Regions from separate parts of the Devosia albogilva genome, predicted to be linked through region 1. Evidence: predicted binding sites of a transcription regulator. Region 1 holds the regulator's gene; each other region holds the start of a gene.
The links. Region 1 encodes LexA, which represses DNA repair genes until DNA is damaged. Its sites were predicted from a motif close to TGTTCNNNNTGTGTTCNG; they were not measured.

Region 1 (4,787 bases):
ATATGCCCTCCGCGCCGCTGATGCTGCGAATGGTGCGGCGTTGCGCGTGATCGGCATGTCGCAGGCGGGCGCCGGCTTCGAGGGCACGCTGGGTGCCGGCGAGGCGGTGCGCATCTTTACCGGAGCACCCGTGCCGGCCGGCGCAGATACCGTGATCATGCAGGAAGAGGCCGTCCGCGAGGGTGACCTGGTGCGGTTCACCGCGCCCATACGCCGTGGCCACAGCGTACGCCTACGGGGCAATGACTTCGCGGTCGGTAACGAACTGCTCGCACCGGGCACGCTGCTTGGGCCGCTGCAACTGACGGTTGCGGCTGCGGCGAATGCCGGAACGGTGTCCGTGGCCCGCCGGCCGTCCGTTGCCCTGCTCGCCACCGGGGACGAGCTGGTGCCGCCGGGCAGCCCGCTCGGACCGGACCAGATCGTTGCCTCCAACAGCGCCGGACTGCTGCCGCTGCTCTCGCCCTATGCCGAGCGGGTGATCGACCACGGCATCGCCCCGGACGACCGCCAGGAGCTGACATCGCGACTCGCCGCGATCCTAGCCGACCAGCCGGACCTGCTGGTGACCACCGGCGGCGCCAGCGTCGGCGAGCATGACCTGGTGCAGGATGTGCTGAAGGAGCTAGGCGTTACGCTCGACTTCTGGCGGATCAACATGCGGCCGGGCAAGCCGCTGATGTTCGGCATCCGCGGCAAGACCCTGATATTCGGGCTGCCGGGCAATCCCGTGTCGGCGATGGTGACGGCGCTGGTGTTCATCCGCCCTGCCCTGCGCCGCTGGCTGGGAGCCACCGAACCGGAAACCTGGCGGTTACCCCTCGCAGCTCCCACGCCAGCAAACACGGCACGCCGGCACTTCATGCGGGCGCGCTTGGTCCGGACGGAGGCGGGTTCGCAAGTATTGCCCATCCTTGAGACCGATAGTGGCCACACCTCGTCCATGGTTGCGGCCGACATGTTGATCGTTCAGCCGGAGAACGATCCGGGCCGTGCCGCAGGAGCCTTAGTAGAGGCCATCCCGATCTCAGGTTTCTAGTTCTGCATGCGGCTCTATTGCAGAACATAGGCGGAACACTTATAGTCGTTCCGTCTATGTTCCGATTCTCGCCGAAAGGGCCAGAATGCTCACGCGCAAGCAACACGAACTGCTGATGTTCATCCATGAGCGGATGAAGGAGAGTGGCATCCCGCCCTCCTTCGACGAGATGAAGGACGCGCTCGATCTCGCTTCCAAATCCGGCATTCATCGCCTGATCACGGCCCTCGAAGAGCGTGGCTTCATCCGGCGTCTTCCCAATCGGGCGCGGGCACTGGAAGTGATCAAGCTGCCGGACTCGATGAACCCGACCCTGGGCGGGCGCAAGGCGCGGTTCGAGCCGGCGGTGATCGAAGGCAATCTCGGCAAGGTAGCGGCGCCACCGGCGCGCGGCGAGGACTATGCCCGCCCGGTGTCCGTACCAGTGATGGGCCGTATCGCTGCCGGTACGCCGATCGAAGCCATCCAGACCCACTCGCACACCATCGCCGTGCCGCCCGAGATGTTGGGCGCGGGCGAGCACTTCGCCCTCGAAGTCCGCGGCGACTCGATGATCGACGCGGGCATCTTCGACGGCGACACCGTGCTGATCCGCAAGCAGGAGAGCGCCTCGACCGGCGAGATCGTCGTCGCCCTGGTCGATGACGAGGAAGCCACCCTCAAGCGACTGCGCCGCAAGGGCCAGACCATCGCCCTGGAAGCGGCCAATCCGGCCTACGAAACCCGCATCTTTCCGCCCGATCGGGTGAAGGTGCAGGGTCGTCTCGTCGGACTGATGCGCAAGTATTAGGACCCCGTGGCCTAGCAGCAGACGCAGAAGGTTTGCCAGGTGGTGTTGCGCCTGGCCGGAGCGAAGCGGGAGATCCTGGTCTTCCGTCATGCGCTTGCGGGCATGCAACTGGTCAAGGGGACGCTCGAGCCCGGTGAGACTCCCCTAGCTGGCGCTTTGCGGGAGCTGACCGAAGAAGCCGGGCTACTTGCCGATCCGGGAGCCGGTCCACAGTGGACGAGTGCAGCGCTCGCCGATGGGCAGATCTGGCATTTCGTACCGGTATCCATCAGCGGCGTTCCAGACCGGTTCGACTTCTTCACCGCCGACGATTGCGGCCATTTGTTCCGGTTCGGCTGGTGGACCCTTGGAAAAGAGCCAGGGCCGGAATGGCACGAGATCTTCGTGCGCGCCTTGCGCGAAATCCACCATCGACACGAAGCGGCGTGAAGCCTCTGCCGGTGCCTCCGTTGAGGTTGGCCGCGGAAGTGAAATCGAAATCGTTTGGCAAGCGTCAGCTCGTGTCCTGCTTGCCCCCGGCTCTGTGAGCCGCCCTGAATCTATCCCGTTTATCCCCGCCCCCTCACTCGTGCCCTATGCTCTCGCCGTCGCATCCTGAAGCGCGGTCATGACGAGTGGTCGGGATGCGGTGGCAGGTGGATCGGGGTCGCCCGATCCGAACCTCGCTTGTCTTGCCGTGGAATCCCAAGGGAAAGTCCGGGAACACGGCTGCACTGAATGGTGCTGCACCGCCCATTCAAGCCGCTCCATCAGTGCTGCGGCGCCCTGGCGGATCGGTCAGTCGGCTGAGCGACCAGGAATGGTCTCTGGGCAGGCAAGCGAAACAGGACCCCTGTCGCTCTGGCGAGGCACGATCCTCACTCTGTCTGCGCAACTCTCTCGAGGCAGTGCCTCGCCAGAGCCGCTTCGAATCAAAAAAGCCGGCCCCGATGATCGGGACCGGCCCACAGGTGCTGGCGCGCCGTCAGTGGTTGTCGCGCGGGACGCCGTTGGTCTGGGCGATGCGCTGGTAGTTCACCGCCGGCTTCAGCACGGCGCCGCTGCCGAGCTGGTCGACGAGGCCGCGCTGGATTTCCTGCCACGGGGTCTGGTGCTTCGGGAACTTGTAGCCGCCCTCGGCCTCGAGGTTGGCGCGGCGCTGCTGGATCTCGGCGTCGGAGATCAGGATGTTGGCCTCGCCCTTGTTGAGGTCGATGCGCACCCGGTCGCCGGTCTTGAGGATCGCGAGGTTGCCACCGGCCGCCGCTTCCGGAGAAGCGTTGAGAATGGAGGGTGAGCCGGAGGTGCCCGACTGGCGCCCGTCGCCGATGCACGGCAGCGAGTGGACGCCCTTCTTGATCAGGTAGTCGGGCGGCCGCATGTTCACCACCTCGGCCGCACCGGGATAGCCGATCGGGCCGGCGCCGCGCATGAACAGCATGGTGTATTCGTCGATGTCGAGCGAGGGATCATCGATGCGAGCGTGGTAGTCTTCTGGCCCGTCGAAGACCACCGCCTTGCCCTCGAACATGCCCGGGTGCTGCGGATCGCTGAGGTAGCGCTCGCGGAACTCGGGGGAGATCACGCTGGTCTTCATGATGGCGTTGTCGAACAGATTGCCACGCAGCACGATGAAGCCGGCTTCGGCCTTCAGCGGCTGATCGAACGGCCGGATCACCTTCTCGTCCTGGATCGGAGTATCGCGGCAGTTCTCGCCGATCGACTTGCCATTGACGGTGGGGGCGTTCTCGTGAATCAGCCCCTGCTTCATCAGCTCGTTGACCACCGCCGGCACGCCGCCGGCATGGTAGTAGTCCTCGCCGAGATACTCGCCGGCCGGCTGCAGGTTGACGAGAAGCGGCACGTGGTGCCCGTGCTGCTGCCATTCCTCGATATCGAGCTCGACGCCGATATGGCGGGCAATCGCATTGATGTGGATCGGCGCATTGGTCGAGCCGCCGATGGCCGAGTTCACCACGATGGCGTTGAGGAAGTTCTCCTTGGTCAGGATGTCCGAGGGCTTGAGGTCCTCGTGCACCATTTCCACGGCGCGCTTGCCGGTGCGGTACGCCATCTCCTGGCGGTCGCGATACGGCGCCGGAATGGCAGCCGAGCCCGGAAGCTGCATGCCCAGCGCCTCGGCCAGCGAATTCATCGTGGTTGCGGTGCCCATGGTGTTGCAGTAGCCCGTCGACGGAGCCGAGGAGGCCACGAGCTCGATGAACTTCGGGTAGTCGATCTCGCCGGCGGCGAGCATCTGGCGAGCCTTCCACACGATGGTGCCGGAGCCGGTGCGCTCACCCTTGTGCCAGCCGTTGAGCATCGGACCGACGGACAGGGCGATCGCCGGGATGTTCACGGTGGCCGCACCCATCAGCATCGCTGGAGTTGTCTTGTCGCAGCCGATGGTCAGCACCACGCCATCGAGCGGGTAGCCGTAGAGCACTTCCACCAGGCCGAGATAGGCGAGGTTGCGGTCGAGACCCGCGGTGGGCCGCTTGCCCGTCTCCTGGATCGGGTGGACGGGGAACTCGATGGCGATGCCGCCAGCTTCACGAATGCCCTCGCGCAGGCGCTCGGCCAGAACGATGTGATGACGGTTGCAGGGGCTGAGGTCGGAGCCGGTCTGGGCGATGCCGATGATCGGCTTGTCGGACTGCAACTCCTCGCGGGAGACGCCGAAATTCATGTAGCGCTCGAGATAAAGCGCGGTCATGTCCGGATTATCCGGATTGTCGAACCAAGCGCGCGAGCGCAGCTTCTTGGGGGCGGAGCCGCCGTTTCCAGCCGTCATGTGGTCAGATCCTCAACTGTTCGCCGCCGATCGAAGCGGGCGATTTGTGCCGTTCTAGCATGTCTGTGGGCACACGGAACGCCGTCTCTTGAAAAAATCATACAATTGAGCCAAGTGCGTGCAAGCACTGGTGGAAGCGGCGGCCAAGGGCTAGGCTTCGATGTACTTGGGCCGGTGCAGAGAGG
Region 2 (4,787 bases), 910 kb from region 1:
GTCGAGCCCGTCGGGGATGCTGGTGGGATCGAGCACCACGGCGGACACCACGACCGGACCAGCGAGGGGGCCGCGGCCGGCTTCGTCGACGCCGGCGACCAGCCGCGCCCCGCGAGCCATCAGCTCGCGCTCGCGGCTGAAATCCGGTTCGGTCTGGACGGGCGAATCGATCAGCATGGTGTCGAGCATCTGCAGTGGTGCGGCCAAGTCAATCGGGCCGGCGGTCACAGCCGCGCCAGCATCGCCTCCCGGTCGGGAACGAACAGATGGTGGCCCCGAAGGTTGGTCTCGTAGACGAAGTCGTGGAGCGACTTGCTGGCATTAACCTCCGCGGCGATGTCGCCAAGGATGACGAGGCGGCGCTGGTACTGCTCCATCTTCTGGAACACCTCGCCAGCGATCCCGCTTCTGAGTTCGAAGAAGGCGGGCTCGATGCGGCTCACCGGCACCACCACGATCTCGGCCTCGGCCCCGAAGGCATCGCCCAGGATGTCGTTGACGTGGAGGTCTGCACCAAGGCAGGCGCCCTCGAGCTCGAGCTCGAGCAGGGTCATGCCGTTGTGATTGGTAATGGCCATTCCCACCTCCTGTTCAGCGTCGGGGCGGCTGCTATAGTCGAAGCCGCGGGAGGGCGCCAGCCAGAGAGGTTTCAGATTGCCGAGGACTGCCGTCGCCCTTCTGCTCGCCGCAATTGCCGTTGCGCCCGCGAGCGCTGATCCGTTCGCTCATTCCTCAGGGGAATGGCGCGAGTATCACCGCGACTGGCTAGCCTCTTGCCCGGACAGGATCATCGAGGATGCGCCGGATTATTACGGCTATTCCTGCTTCGCCTCGACCGGCAGCGCCGAGCTGAACAGCGCCAATCTGCCGGCCTACAAGCTGACGCTGGTCCGCAACCGGCTCGATGGAGAACTCGACCTGGCGGTGACAGTGGCGGCCGATGACGTCAGCGTGGACGAGAGCCGCGATCTGGTCCTGAGCTTTGGGAGCGAGCCACCGCTGCGCCTCGCTTTCGACAGCGACCTCGAGACGCGGTTCAACACGGTGAACCAGTATTTCATCAGCGATGCGGCGACGCGTGACCGCCTGCTCGAGCTGATGAAGGCCGGGAATGCAGTGACGCTGAGCGTGCCGGTGAGCGGAGGCGGTGAGCACGAGGTGCGCCTGTCCCTGCGCGGTGTGATGGCCTCGCTCGACTTCATGTCGACCTATGCGCGGCGGGTGGCGCAATACTAAGCCGGTTGACGGCAACGGCCCCTCAGGGGTTTATCCGGCAACTTCCCTGACGGACCAGAATACATGCCCCTCAAGCCCGGCGCCGCGCTGCTGTTCGATATCGACGGCACGCTGGTGGATAGCGATCCGTTGCACCTCAAGGCCTTCAACGACGCCTTTGCGCCCTACGGGCACCGGTTCGACAAGGAACGGTTCGCGCGGGAACTGCAGGGCAAGGCGAATGTGCATATCGGGGCGCAGCTGTTTCCGGACGAGACGCCGGAGCGGCGGATGGAGATCCTCGATGGCAAGGAGGCTGCCTTTCGGGAACTCGCGGCGCAAGGGATCGAGCCGGTGCATGGGCTGTTCGCGCTGCTCGACTGGGCTGAGGCAAACGGGGTGCCCAAGGTGGCGGTGACCAATGCCCCACGGCCGAATGCCGACCTGCTGCTGGATGCCATCGGGGTGCGCCCGAGGTTCGAGCATGTGGTGATCGGGGCGGAACTGGAGCACGGCAAGCCGCATCCGCTGCCATATCTGGAGGGGCTGCGGCTGCTGGGCGCGGACCCAGCCAACAGTGTGGCGTTCGAGGATTCGCGGACGGGCATTGCCTCGGCAACGGCAGCGGGAATAGCGACGATCGGGATTGCGACGGGGCTGGACGAAGTGGCGCTGGTCGAGGCGGGGGCGATGATTGCAGCAGCCGGGTATGACGACGAGCGGGTGCTGCGGTTGGTGCGGGAACGGGTGATGGGGTAGGGGACGGTGCTCCTGCATCGCTGCTACTACGATCCCTCCCGCGGGGCCTACACCTCATGATGAGCTTGTCGAACCACGAGGGTGGAGACACCGTGGCCGCGACCTCGTCCTTCGACAAGCTCAGGATGAGGTCTATGAGAGGGCTGAGCTCGCCCTTCCCATACCCACGGTGTCATTCCCGCGCAGGCGGGAATCCACTCTTTCCTGGAGGTCGCGGGAAGAATGGATCCCCGCCTGCGCGGCGATGACGTTGGGGTTGTTGGTGATCCCTCAGAACAAGCTCATCTGCCGGTCTTCGAGCTTGGGCGGCACGAACAGGTCGGTGCGGAGGGGTGGCATGCGTTCGGTGAAGCCGTAGCGCTCGCGGGCTTTCTCGAAGCGCTGGCGGAGCAGGGTCGCGTAGGGGCCTTCGCCGGTCATGCGCACGCCCCAGCGGGCGTCATAGTCTTTGCCGTTGCGGGTGTCGCGCACCAGCGAAAGGACGTGACGGACGCGGTCGGGGAAGTGGCGCAGCAGCCATTCGCGGAACACGTCGCGCACCTCGCCGGGCAGGCGGAGGAGGATCATCGAGGCGCTGATGGCGCCCTGGGCGCGGGCGGCATCGAGGATGCGCTCGAGTTCCATGTCGTTGATGGCCGGGATCATCGGGGAGGCGAGGACGGCGGTGGGCACGCCGGCTTCGCTGAGGAGGCGCAGGGCTTCGAGCCGCCGGGCGGGTGAGGAGGCGCGCGGCTCCATCTTGCGGCTGAGCTTGTGGTCCATCGAGGTGATCGACAGCCCGACCTTCACGAGGCCGAGCTTGGCCAGTTCGGTGAGGATGTCGAGGTCGCGGATGACCAGCGCCGACTTGGTGGTGATCATCACCGGGTGGCGGGTTTCCAGCATGACTTCGAGGATGCCGCGGGTCAGCCGGTGCTTGCGCTCGGCGGGCTGGTAGGGATCGGTATTGGTGCCCATGGCGATGGCGCGCACCTTGTAGTTGCGCGCCGCCAGTTCGGCCCGCAGGGCTTCGATCGCATTTGTCTTCACATAGATGTCGCGCTCGAACTCTAGGCCGGCGGAGTGGCCGAGAAAGGCGTGGGTGGGACGCGCGAAGCAGTAGGAGCAGCCGTGTTCGCAGCCGCGATAGGCGTTGATCGAGCGCTCGAAATTGACGTCCGGGCTGTCATTGGCGGTGATGATGGTCTTGGCGCGCTCGGTGTGCTCGACCGTCTCGAACACCGGCAGCGGTTCGACCGTCGACCAGCCATCGTCGAAACTCTCGCGCGTCTGCTTCTCGAAGCGGCCGGAGCGGTTGGACTGCGCACCGCGGCCGCGGATGCGGTCGGGCGACAGGAGTTCGCGCCGGGCCAGGTCGGCGTCGCGGCTGCGGCTCAGCCGCTCGAGGGCTTCGAAGGAGGGTGCCTGGTAAAGCGCCATGGTGGTTCTCCGCGCGGGTCGACTCGACCCCCGTGTTCTCAAGATAGCATCTGATGAGAACAAAACAAGAACTGTGGCGCAGAAGTTCCCGCGATAGCGGCTTCAGCTGGCATCAACATGGGAGCACTGCGCCCGGGTTTGAAGGCCCGCGGCAGCGAAAATGCAGGCCAGAGTTGCAGTTTTTCGGGTGGACGCACTTGGGGCGCGGGCGTATTCGTCGCCCCCCTTCGGCCGGGGCTAGCCGAAGTCCAGTCAAAGAACGCTGCTGCCAAGGGATGTCATTCCCGCGCTGCAGAGCGCTGTCGAGATCGCCCCTGGCCGCTCGTCGCAACGGCAAACGCTGAAACAGAATCGAGGACACCATGAGTATCGACGCTACGATCGACTCCGTACCGCTCGAGCCCGCACGGGAGCCCGACGTCGCCAGCCGCAACCGGCTGGTGATCGCCCTGCTGCTCGTATCCACTTTCGTGGTGTTTCTCAACGAAACCATCATGAGCGTGGCCATCCCCAACCTAATGGACGACCTCAACGTGACGGCGGGGGCGGCCCAGTGGCTGACCACGGCATTCCTGTTGACCATGGCGGTGGTGATCCCGATCACCGGCTTCCTGCTGCAGCGCCTCAACACGCGGCCGATCTTTCTGATCGCGATGTCGACCTTCACCCTGGGCACGCTGCTCTGCGCCGTGGCGCCGGGGCTGGGGCTGCTGGTGCTCGGGCGCGTGGTGCAGGCGGTGGGCACGGCGATCATGATGCCACTGCTGATGACCACGGTGATGACCCTGGTCCCGCCCGAATCCCGCGGCAAGACCATGGGCAACATTTCGATCGTGATGTCCGTGGCTCCGGCCATTGGTCCCACCATCGGCGGCTTCATCCTGGCGCATCTGGAGTGGCGCTGGATGTTCATCCTGGTGCTGCCCATCGCGGTGGGCGCACTGCTGCTGGGCGCCCGCAAGATCCAGAACGTCAGTACCCCGCGCTATGCGCCGCTCGACGTCCTTTCGGTGATCCTGTCGGCACTGGCCTTCGGCGGGCTGATCTATGGCCTGTCGAGCTTCGGCGAGGGCATCGCCCATGCCGGTGAGCCGGGTCCGATCCCGCTGTGGGTGCCGATCGCCGTCGGCATCGTCGCGATGGCCGCGTTCGTCTGGCGGCAGCTCGGTCTGCAGAAGGACAACAAGGCGCTGCTCGACCTGAGGGTGTTTCAGTCGCGCAACTACACCGTCTCTGTCAGCATGATGCTGGTGGCGATGATGGCGCTGTTCGGCACGGTGATCCTGCTGCCGATCTACACCCAGAACGTGGTGGGCCTCGACACGCTGCAGACCGGTCTGTTGCTGCTGCCGGGTGGCCTCGTGATGGGCCTGATGGGGCCGATCGTCGGCCGC
Region 3 (4,787 bases), 210 kb from region 1:
CACGAACATGGCTCGGTTTCCCTGGTGCTGGTGACGACGTCGAGACCATGGTCCGATTTGAACCAAGGCGCCATGCCCGCCGCTTCAACAGCATCATGCATGGAGCGCATGGCTATTTCACGGAACCGACACGAATGCGGTTTCTGCGCGGCTGCTGCCGCAGCAGAAATCGCGTTGCGTTCCGTTACCGCCGAGAGCCGAACTGCAGAGATCTGCAGACGATTTGCTACTCGGCGGCACGCGGTGCGTAGTGCGGTCGGCGCTCCATCACTTCCTTGAGGAAGTGACCGGTATGGGAGCGCGCGTTCTCCGCCACCTCTTCCGGCGTGCCGATGGCGACGATCTCGCCGCCGCCGTCACCACCCTCGGGCCCGAGGTCGATGACCCAGTCGGCTGTCTTGATGACTTCGAGGTTGTGCTCGATCACCACCACCGTGTTGCCGCCCTCCACCAGCTCGTGCAGCACCTCGAGGAGCTTCGCCACGTCATGGAAGTGCAGGCCGGTGGTCGGCTCGTCCAGCATGTAGAGCGTGCGACCGGTGGCGCGCTTGGAGAGCTCCTTGGAGAGCTTGACTCGCTGCGCCTCGCCGCCCGAGAGGGTGGTACCCGGCTGGCCGACCTTGATGTAGCCGAGACCCACGCGCTGCAGGGTCAGGAACTTGTCGCGGATGGTCGGCACGGCGGAGAAGAAGTCCACCGCCTCGTCGATGGTCATGTCGAGGATGTCGGAGATCGACTTGCCCTTGAACTGCACTTCCAGGGTTTCGCGGTTGTAGCGCTTGCCCTTGCACACATCGCAGGTGACGTAGACGTCGGGCAGGAAGTGCATCTCAATCTTGAGCACGCCGTCGCCTTCGCACTTCTCGCAGCGGCCGCCCTTGACGTTGAAGCTGAAGCGGCCGGGCCCGTAGCCCCGGGCCTTGGCTTCGGGCAGGCCGGCGAACCACTCGCGCAGCGGCGTGAAGGCACCCGTATAGGTGGCGGGATTCGATCGGGGCGTGCGGCCGATCGGCGACTGGTCGATGTCGATGACCTTGTCGAGAAATTCGAGACCGGTCAGCGCCTCATGCGGGGCAGGGACCACGCGGGCGCCGTTCAGGCGGCGGGCGATCGCCTGATACATGGTGTCGATCATCAGCGTCGACTTGCCGCCGCCGGACACGCCGGTGATGGCAACGAACAGGCCGAGTGGCACGTCGACCGAGACGTTCTTGAGGTTATTGCCGGTGGCGCCCTTCACCGTGAGCGCCTTGCCTTTCTTGGGCTGGCGGCGCTCGGCCGGAACGGGAATGCCCATGCGGCCGGACAGATACTTGCCGGTCAGTGAATCCGGGTGCTCGAGGATCTGCTGCGGGGTGCCCTCGGCGACGATGTGGCCACCATGGACCCCGGCGCCCGGGCCGATATCGACCACGTAGTCGGCGGTGAGGATGGCGTCCTCGTCATGCTCGACCACGATCACGGTGTTGCCGAGGTCGCGCAGCCGGCGCAGTGTGTCGAGCAGGCGGGCATTGTCTCGCTGGTGCAAGCCGATGGACGGCTCGTCCAGCACGTAGAGCACGCCGGTGAGGCCGGAGCCGATCTGCGAGGCGAGGCGGATGCGCTGGGACTCGCCGCCCGATAGCGTGCCGGAGTTGCGCGCCATGGTGAGATAGTCGAGGCCGACGTCGATCAGGAACATCAGGCGCTCGCGGATCTCCTTGAGGATGCGCTCGCCGATCAGCTTCTGGTTCTCGGTAAAGGTCTTCGGCAGCTCCTCGAACCACTGGTAGGCGGCCCGGATGGACTTCTCGGTGACCTGGCCGACATGGAGGCCATCGAGCTTCACGGCCAGCGCTTCGGGCTTCAGCCGGTAGCCGCCACAGGCGACGCAAGGCTTGGCCGACATATAGCGCTCGATCTCCTCGCGCATGCCGGCGCTCTCGGTTTCCCGGTAGCGGCGCTCGAGGTTGCCGATCACGCCCTCGAAGGGCTTGGAGGTCTTGTACTGGCGCAAACCGTCGTCATAGACGAAGTTGATCGCGGTTTTCCCGGTGCCGAAGAGGACCGCGTGCTGCACTTCGAAGGGCAGTTCGTTCCAGGCAGTGCCGGTCGAGGCGCCGAAGTGCTTCGCCACGGCGCTGAGGGTCTGCTGGTAGTAGGGCGCGCTGGTCTTGCTCCAGGGCAGGATGGCGCCGTCGCGGAGCGACATGGTCGGATCGGGCACGACCTGGTCCGGGTCGATCTTCTGCTCGGTGCCGATGCCGTCACACACAGGGCAGGCGCCGAAGGGATTGTTGAACGAGAACAGCCGCGGCTCGATCTCGGGAATGGTGAAGCCCGAAACCGGGCAGGCGAACTTTTCCGAGAAAGTGATCTGGCGGGCGGTCCCGTCCTCGTTCTTCTCGTCGGCGAACTCGATGATGGCGATGCCTTCGGCGAGCTTCAGCGCCGTCTCGAAGCTCTCGGCGAGGCGGCCGGAGATGTCGGGTCCGACCACGACGCGGTCGACCACCACTTCGATGTCGTGCTTGAACTTCTTGTCGAGGGCAGGGGCGTCCTCGATCTCGTGGTACTCGCCGTCGATCTTCACGCGCTGGAAGCCCTTGCGCATGAGGTCGTTGAGCTCGCGCTTGTACTCGCCCTTGCGGCCGCGGGCGATGGGCGCGAGCAGGTAGAGGCGCGTGCCTTCGGGCAGGTCCACGGTCCGGTCGACCATCTGCGACACCGTCTGCGACTCGATCGGCAGGCCGGTGGCGGGAGAATAGGGCACGCCGACGCGGGCGTAGAGCAGGCGCAGATAATCGTAGATCTCGGTGACGGTGCCGACGGTCGAACGCGGATTGCGCGAGGTGGTCTTCTGCTCGATGGAGATGGCCGGCGAGAGGCCCTCGATGTGCTCGACATCGGGCTTCTGCATCATCTCGAGGAACTGGCGCGCATAGGCGGAGAGCGACTCCACATAGCGGCGCTGCCCTTCGGCATAGATGGTGTCGAAGGCGAGGGACGACTTGCCGGAGCCGGATAGGCCCGTCATGACGATCAGCGAGTCACGGGGCAGCTTGAGATCGATGCCTTTGAGATTGTGCTCGCGGGCGCCGCGGACGACGATTTCACGGTTCAAGCTGGACTGGGCAGGCATCATCGGGTCCGCAATTGGCTCTTCGCTCCGATGCCGAGTGAGAAGCACCGCGCGACAGGCGTGTCGTATCGAGTAGGGAAACGCAGAGATAAGCTCCGCGGTCTCCCGGCGCAAGCATGGTACCGGTGCGAACGCGGTTCGTTCCGGTCACAGCCGCGTGCCTGGAACATAGTGCGAACAGACCGGAGTCGGTCAAGAGCCAAGCGGACCGCCATCGCTCTGTCCAAGCACTCGTGCCGAGGACGGCTTCTCACTGCGGCAGTGCTGCTGACAATGCCTGTCAGCAGGGGCAGGACTTGACTGGGCTTGCGTGAGAACATAATGTGAACAAAGGCAAGCGTTGGACCTGTTCAAAAGCCCAGTTTGGCCGCGCCACGGCCAGAAAGACGCTGTAGAACGGATCTGACGGAAGCGCCCCGCCAGATGGCGCGGGCTGAATTGCGAGAGGTGAAGCCATGGCAGGCAGCGTCAACAAGGTGATTTTGGTCGGCAATCTCGGCAACGACCCGGAAGTGCGCAACCTGCCGAGCGGCGGCAAGGTGGTGAACCTGTCGGTTGCCACCTCCGAGCGCTGGAAGGACCGCAACACCGGCGAGCAGCGCGAGAAGACCGAGTGGCACCGTGTGGTGATCTTCTCGGAAGGCCTGGCGCGGGTCGCCGAGCAGTATCTGCGCAAGGGTTCCAAGGTGTATATCGAGGGCCAGTTGCAGACGCGGAAGTGGCAGGACCAGTCCGGTCAGGACAAGTACTCCACCGAAGTGGTGCTGCAGAACTTCAACTCCTCCATGGTGCTGCTCGACGGACGCGGCGAGGGCGCCGGTGAAGGCGGCGGCTATGGTGGTGGCGGCGACGGCGGTTTCCGCGGCGTGCGCGACCAGGGTGGTGGCGGCGGTCGCCGCCCGGCCGCCAATGCCCCGGCCTTCGAGCCCGGCGGCATGGACGACGACATCCCGTTCTGAGGGTTGTTGGAAAGGGCCGCGTTGCGGCCCTTTTCTTTTGGTTCCCCGCCAGGCCTTTGGCGATAGGTGCGGGGTGGGGCTTCGCGCACTCCTCATCCCATCGACCTCATGGTGAGCTTGTCGAACCAAGAGGTCGCGGCCACGGTGCTAACGACCTCGTCCTTCGACAGGCTCAGGATGAGCAACCATTAGCTATGGGGTCCAGGGTTGGCCTCGTTGCAGAACGGTGTTGGCGAAGATGACGAGTTTTCGAGCGCAGGCGACGAGGGCGAGCTTGTGGGGTTTGCCAGCGGCAGTAAGGCGGGCATAGAGCGCCATGAGTTGGCGGTTCCATCGATAGGCGGCAGGCAGGGCCGCGGCGTAGAGAGCCTGCCGGGGGCGGGCACGGCCGCCGGCGATGTGGCGCCGCCCGTGATGCTTGCCGCTGTCGTGGTCGAACGGTGCCAACCCGATCAGGGCAGCGGCCTGTTCACGGCTGATGCTGCCCAGTTCCGGCATGGCGATCAGCAAGGCCAAGGCGGTCGGTATGCCGATGCCGGGGACGGAGAGCAGCAGATCGAGCCGCCGCCCGAGAGCCTTGTCGGCCCGCACCGCCCGTTCCAGCCGGCGCCGTTCGTCGCGCAGGCGGGCCTTGAGTGCGGCAATGTCAGCGGCAACCAGGCTGGCAAGACGGGTATCGTGCAGATGCTCGAGCCGGGTCTTGAGCC

Region 2: the regulator LexA is predicted to act here: its motif matches at 3,449-3,466, upstream of ACFSX5_RS12925 (PA0069 family radical SAM protein).
Region 3: the regulator LexA is predicted to act here: its motif matches at 3,284-3,301, upstream of uvrA (excinuclease ABC subunit UvrA).

Annotation. Positions count from the first base shown of each region.
Region 1 covers NZ_JBHUNP010000001.1:3,477,677-3,482,463, reverse strand. The annotation lists gene ACFSX5_RS17410 (molybdopterin molybdotransferase MoeA) at 1-1,039, shown strand, start outside; gene lexA (transcriptional repressor LexA) at 1,125-1,829, shown strand; gene ACFSX5_RS17400 (NUDIX domain-containing protein) at 1,869-2,258, shown strand; gene ACFSX5_RS17395 (IlvD/Edd family dehydratase) at 2,794-4,602, opposite strand.
Region 2 covers NZ_JBHUNP010000001.1:2,564,364-2,569,150, forward strand. The annotation lists gene ACFSX5_RS12905 (ribonuclease HII) at 1-207, opposite strand, end outside; gene ACFSX5_RS12910 (DUF4180 domain-containing protein) at 225-578, opposite strand; gene ACFSX5_RS12915 (hypothetical protein) at 655-1,236, shown strand; gene ACFSX5_RS12920 (HAD family hydrolase) at 1,300-1,974, shown strand; gene ACFSX5_RS12925 (PA0069 family radical SAM protein) at 2,245-3,393, opposite strand; gene ACFSX5_RS12930 (MDR family MFS transporter) at 3,756-4,787, shown strand, end outside.
Region 3 covers NZ_JBHUNP010000001.1:3,686,758-3,691,544, reverse strand. The annotation lists gene ACFSX5_RS18465 (hypothetical protein) at 1-9, opposite strand, end outside; gene uvrA (excinuclease ABC subunit UvrA) at 227-3,121, opposite strand; gene ssb (single-stranded DNA-binding protein) at 3,577-4,080, shown strand; gene ACFSX5_RS18450 (IS110 family transposase) at 4,273-4,787, opposite strand, start outside.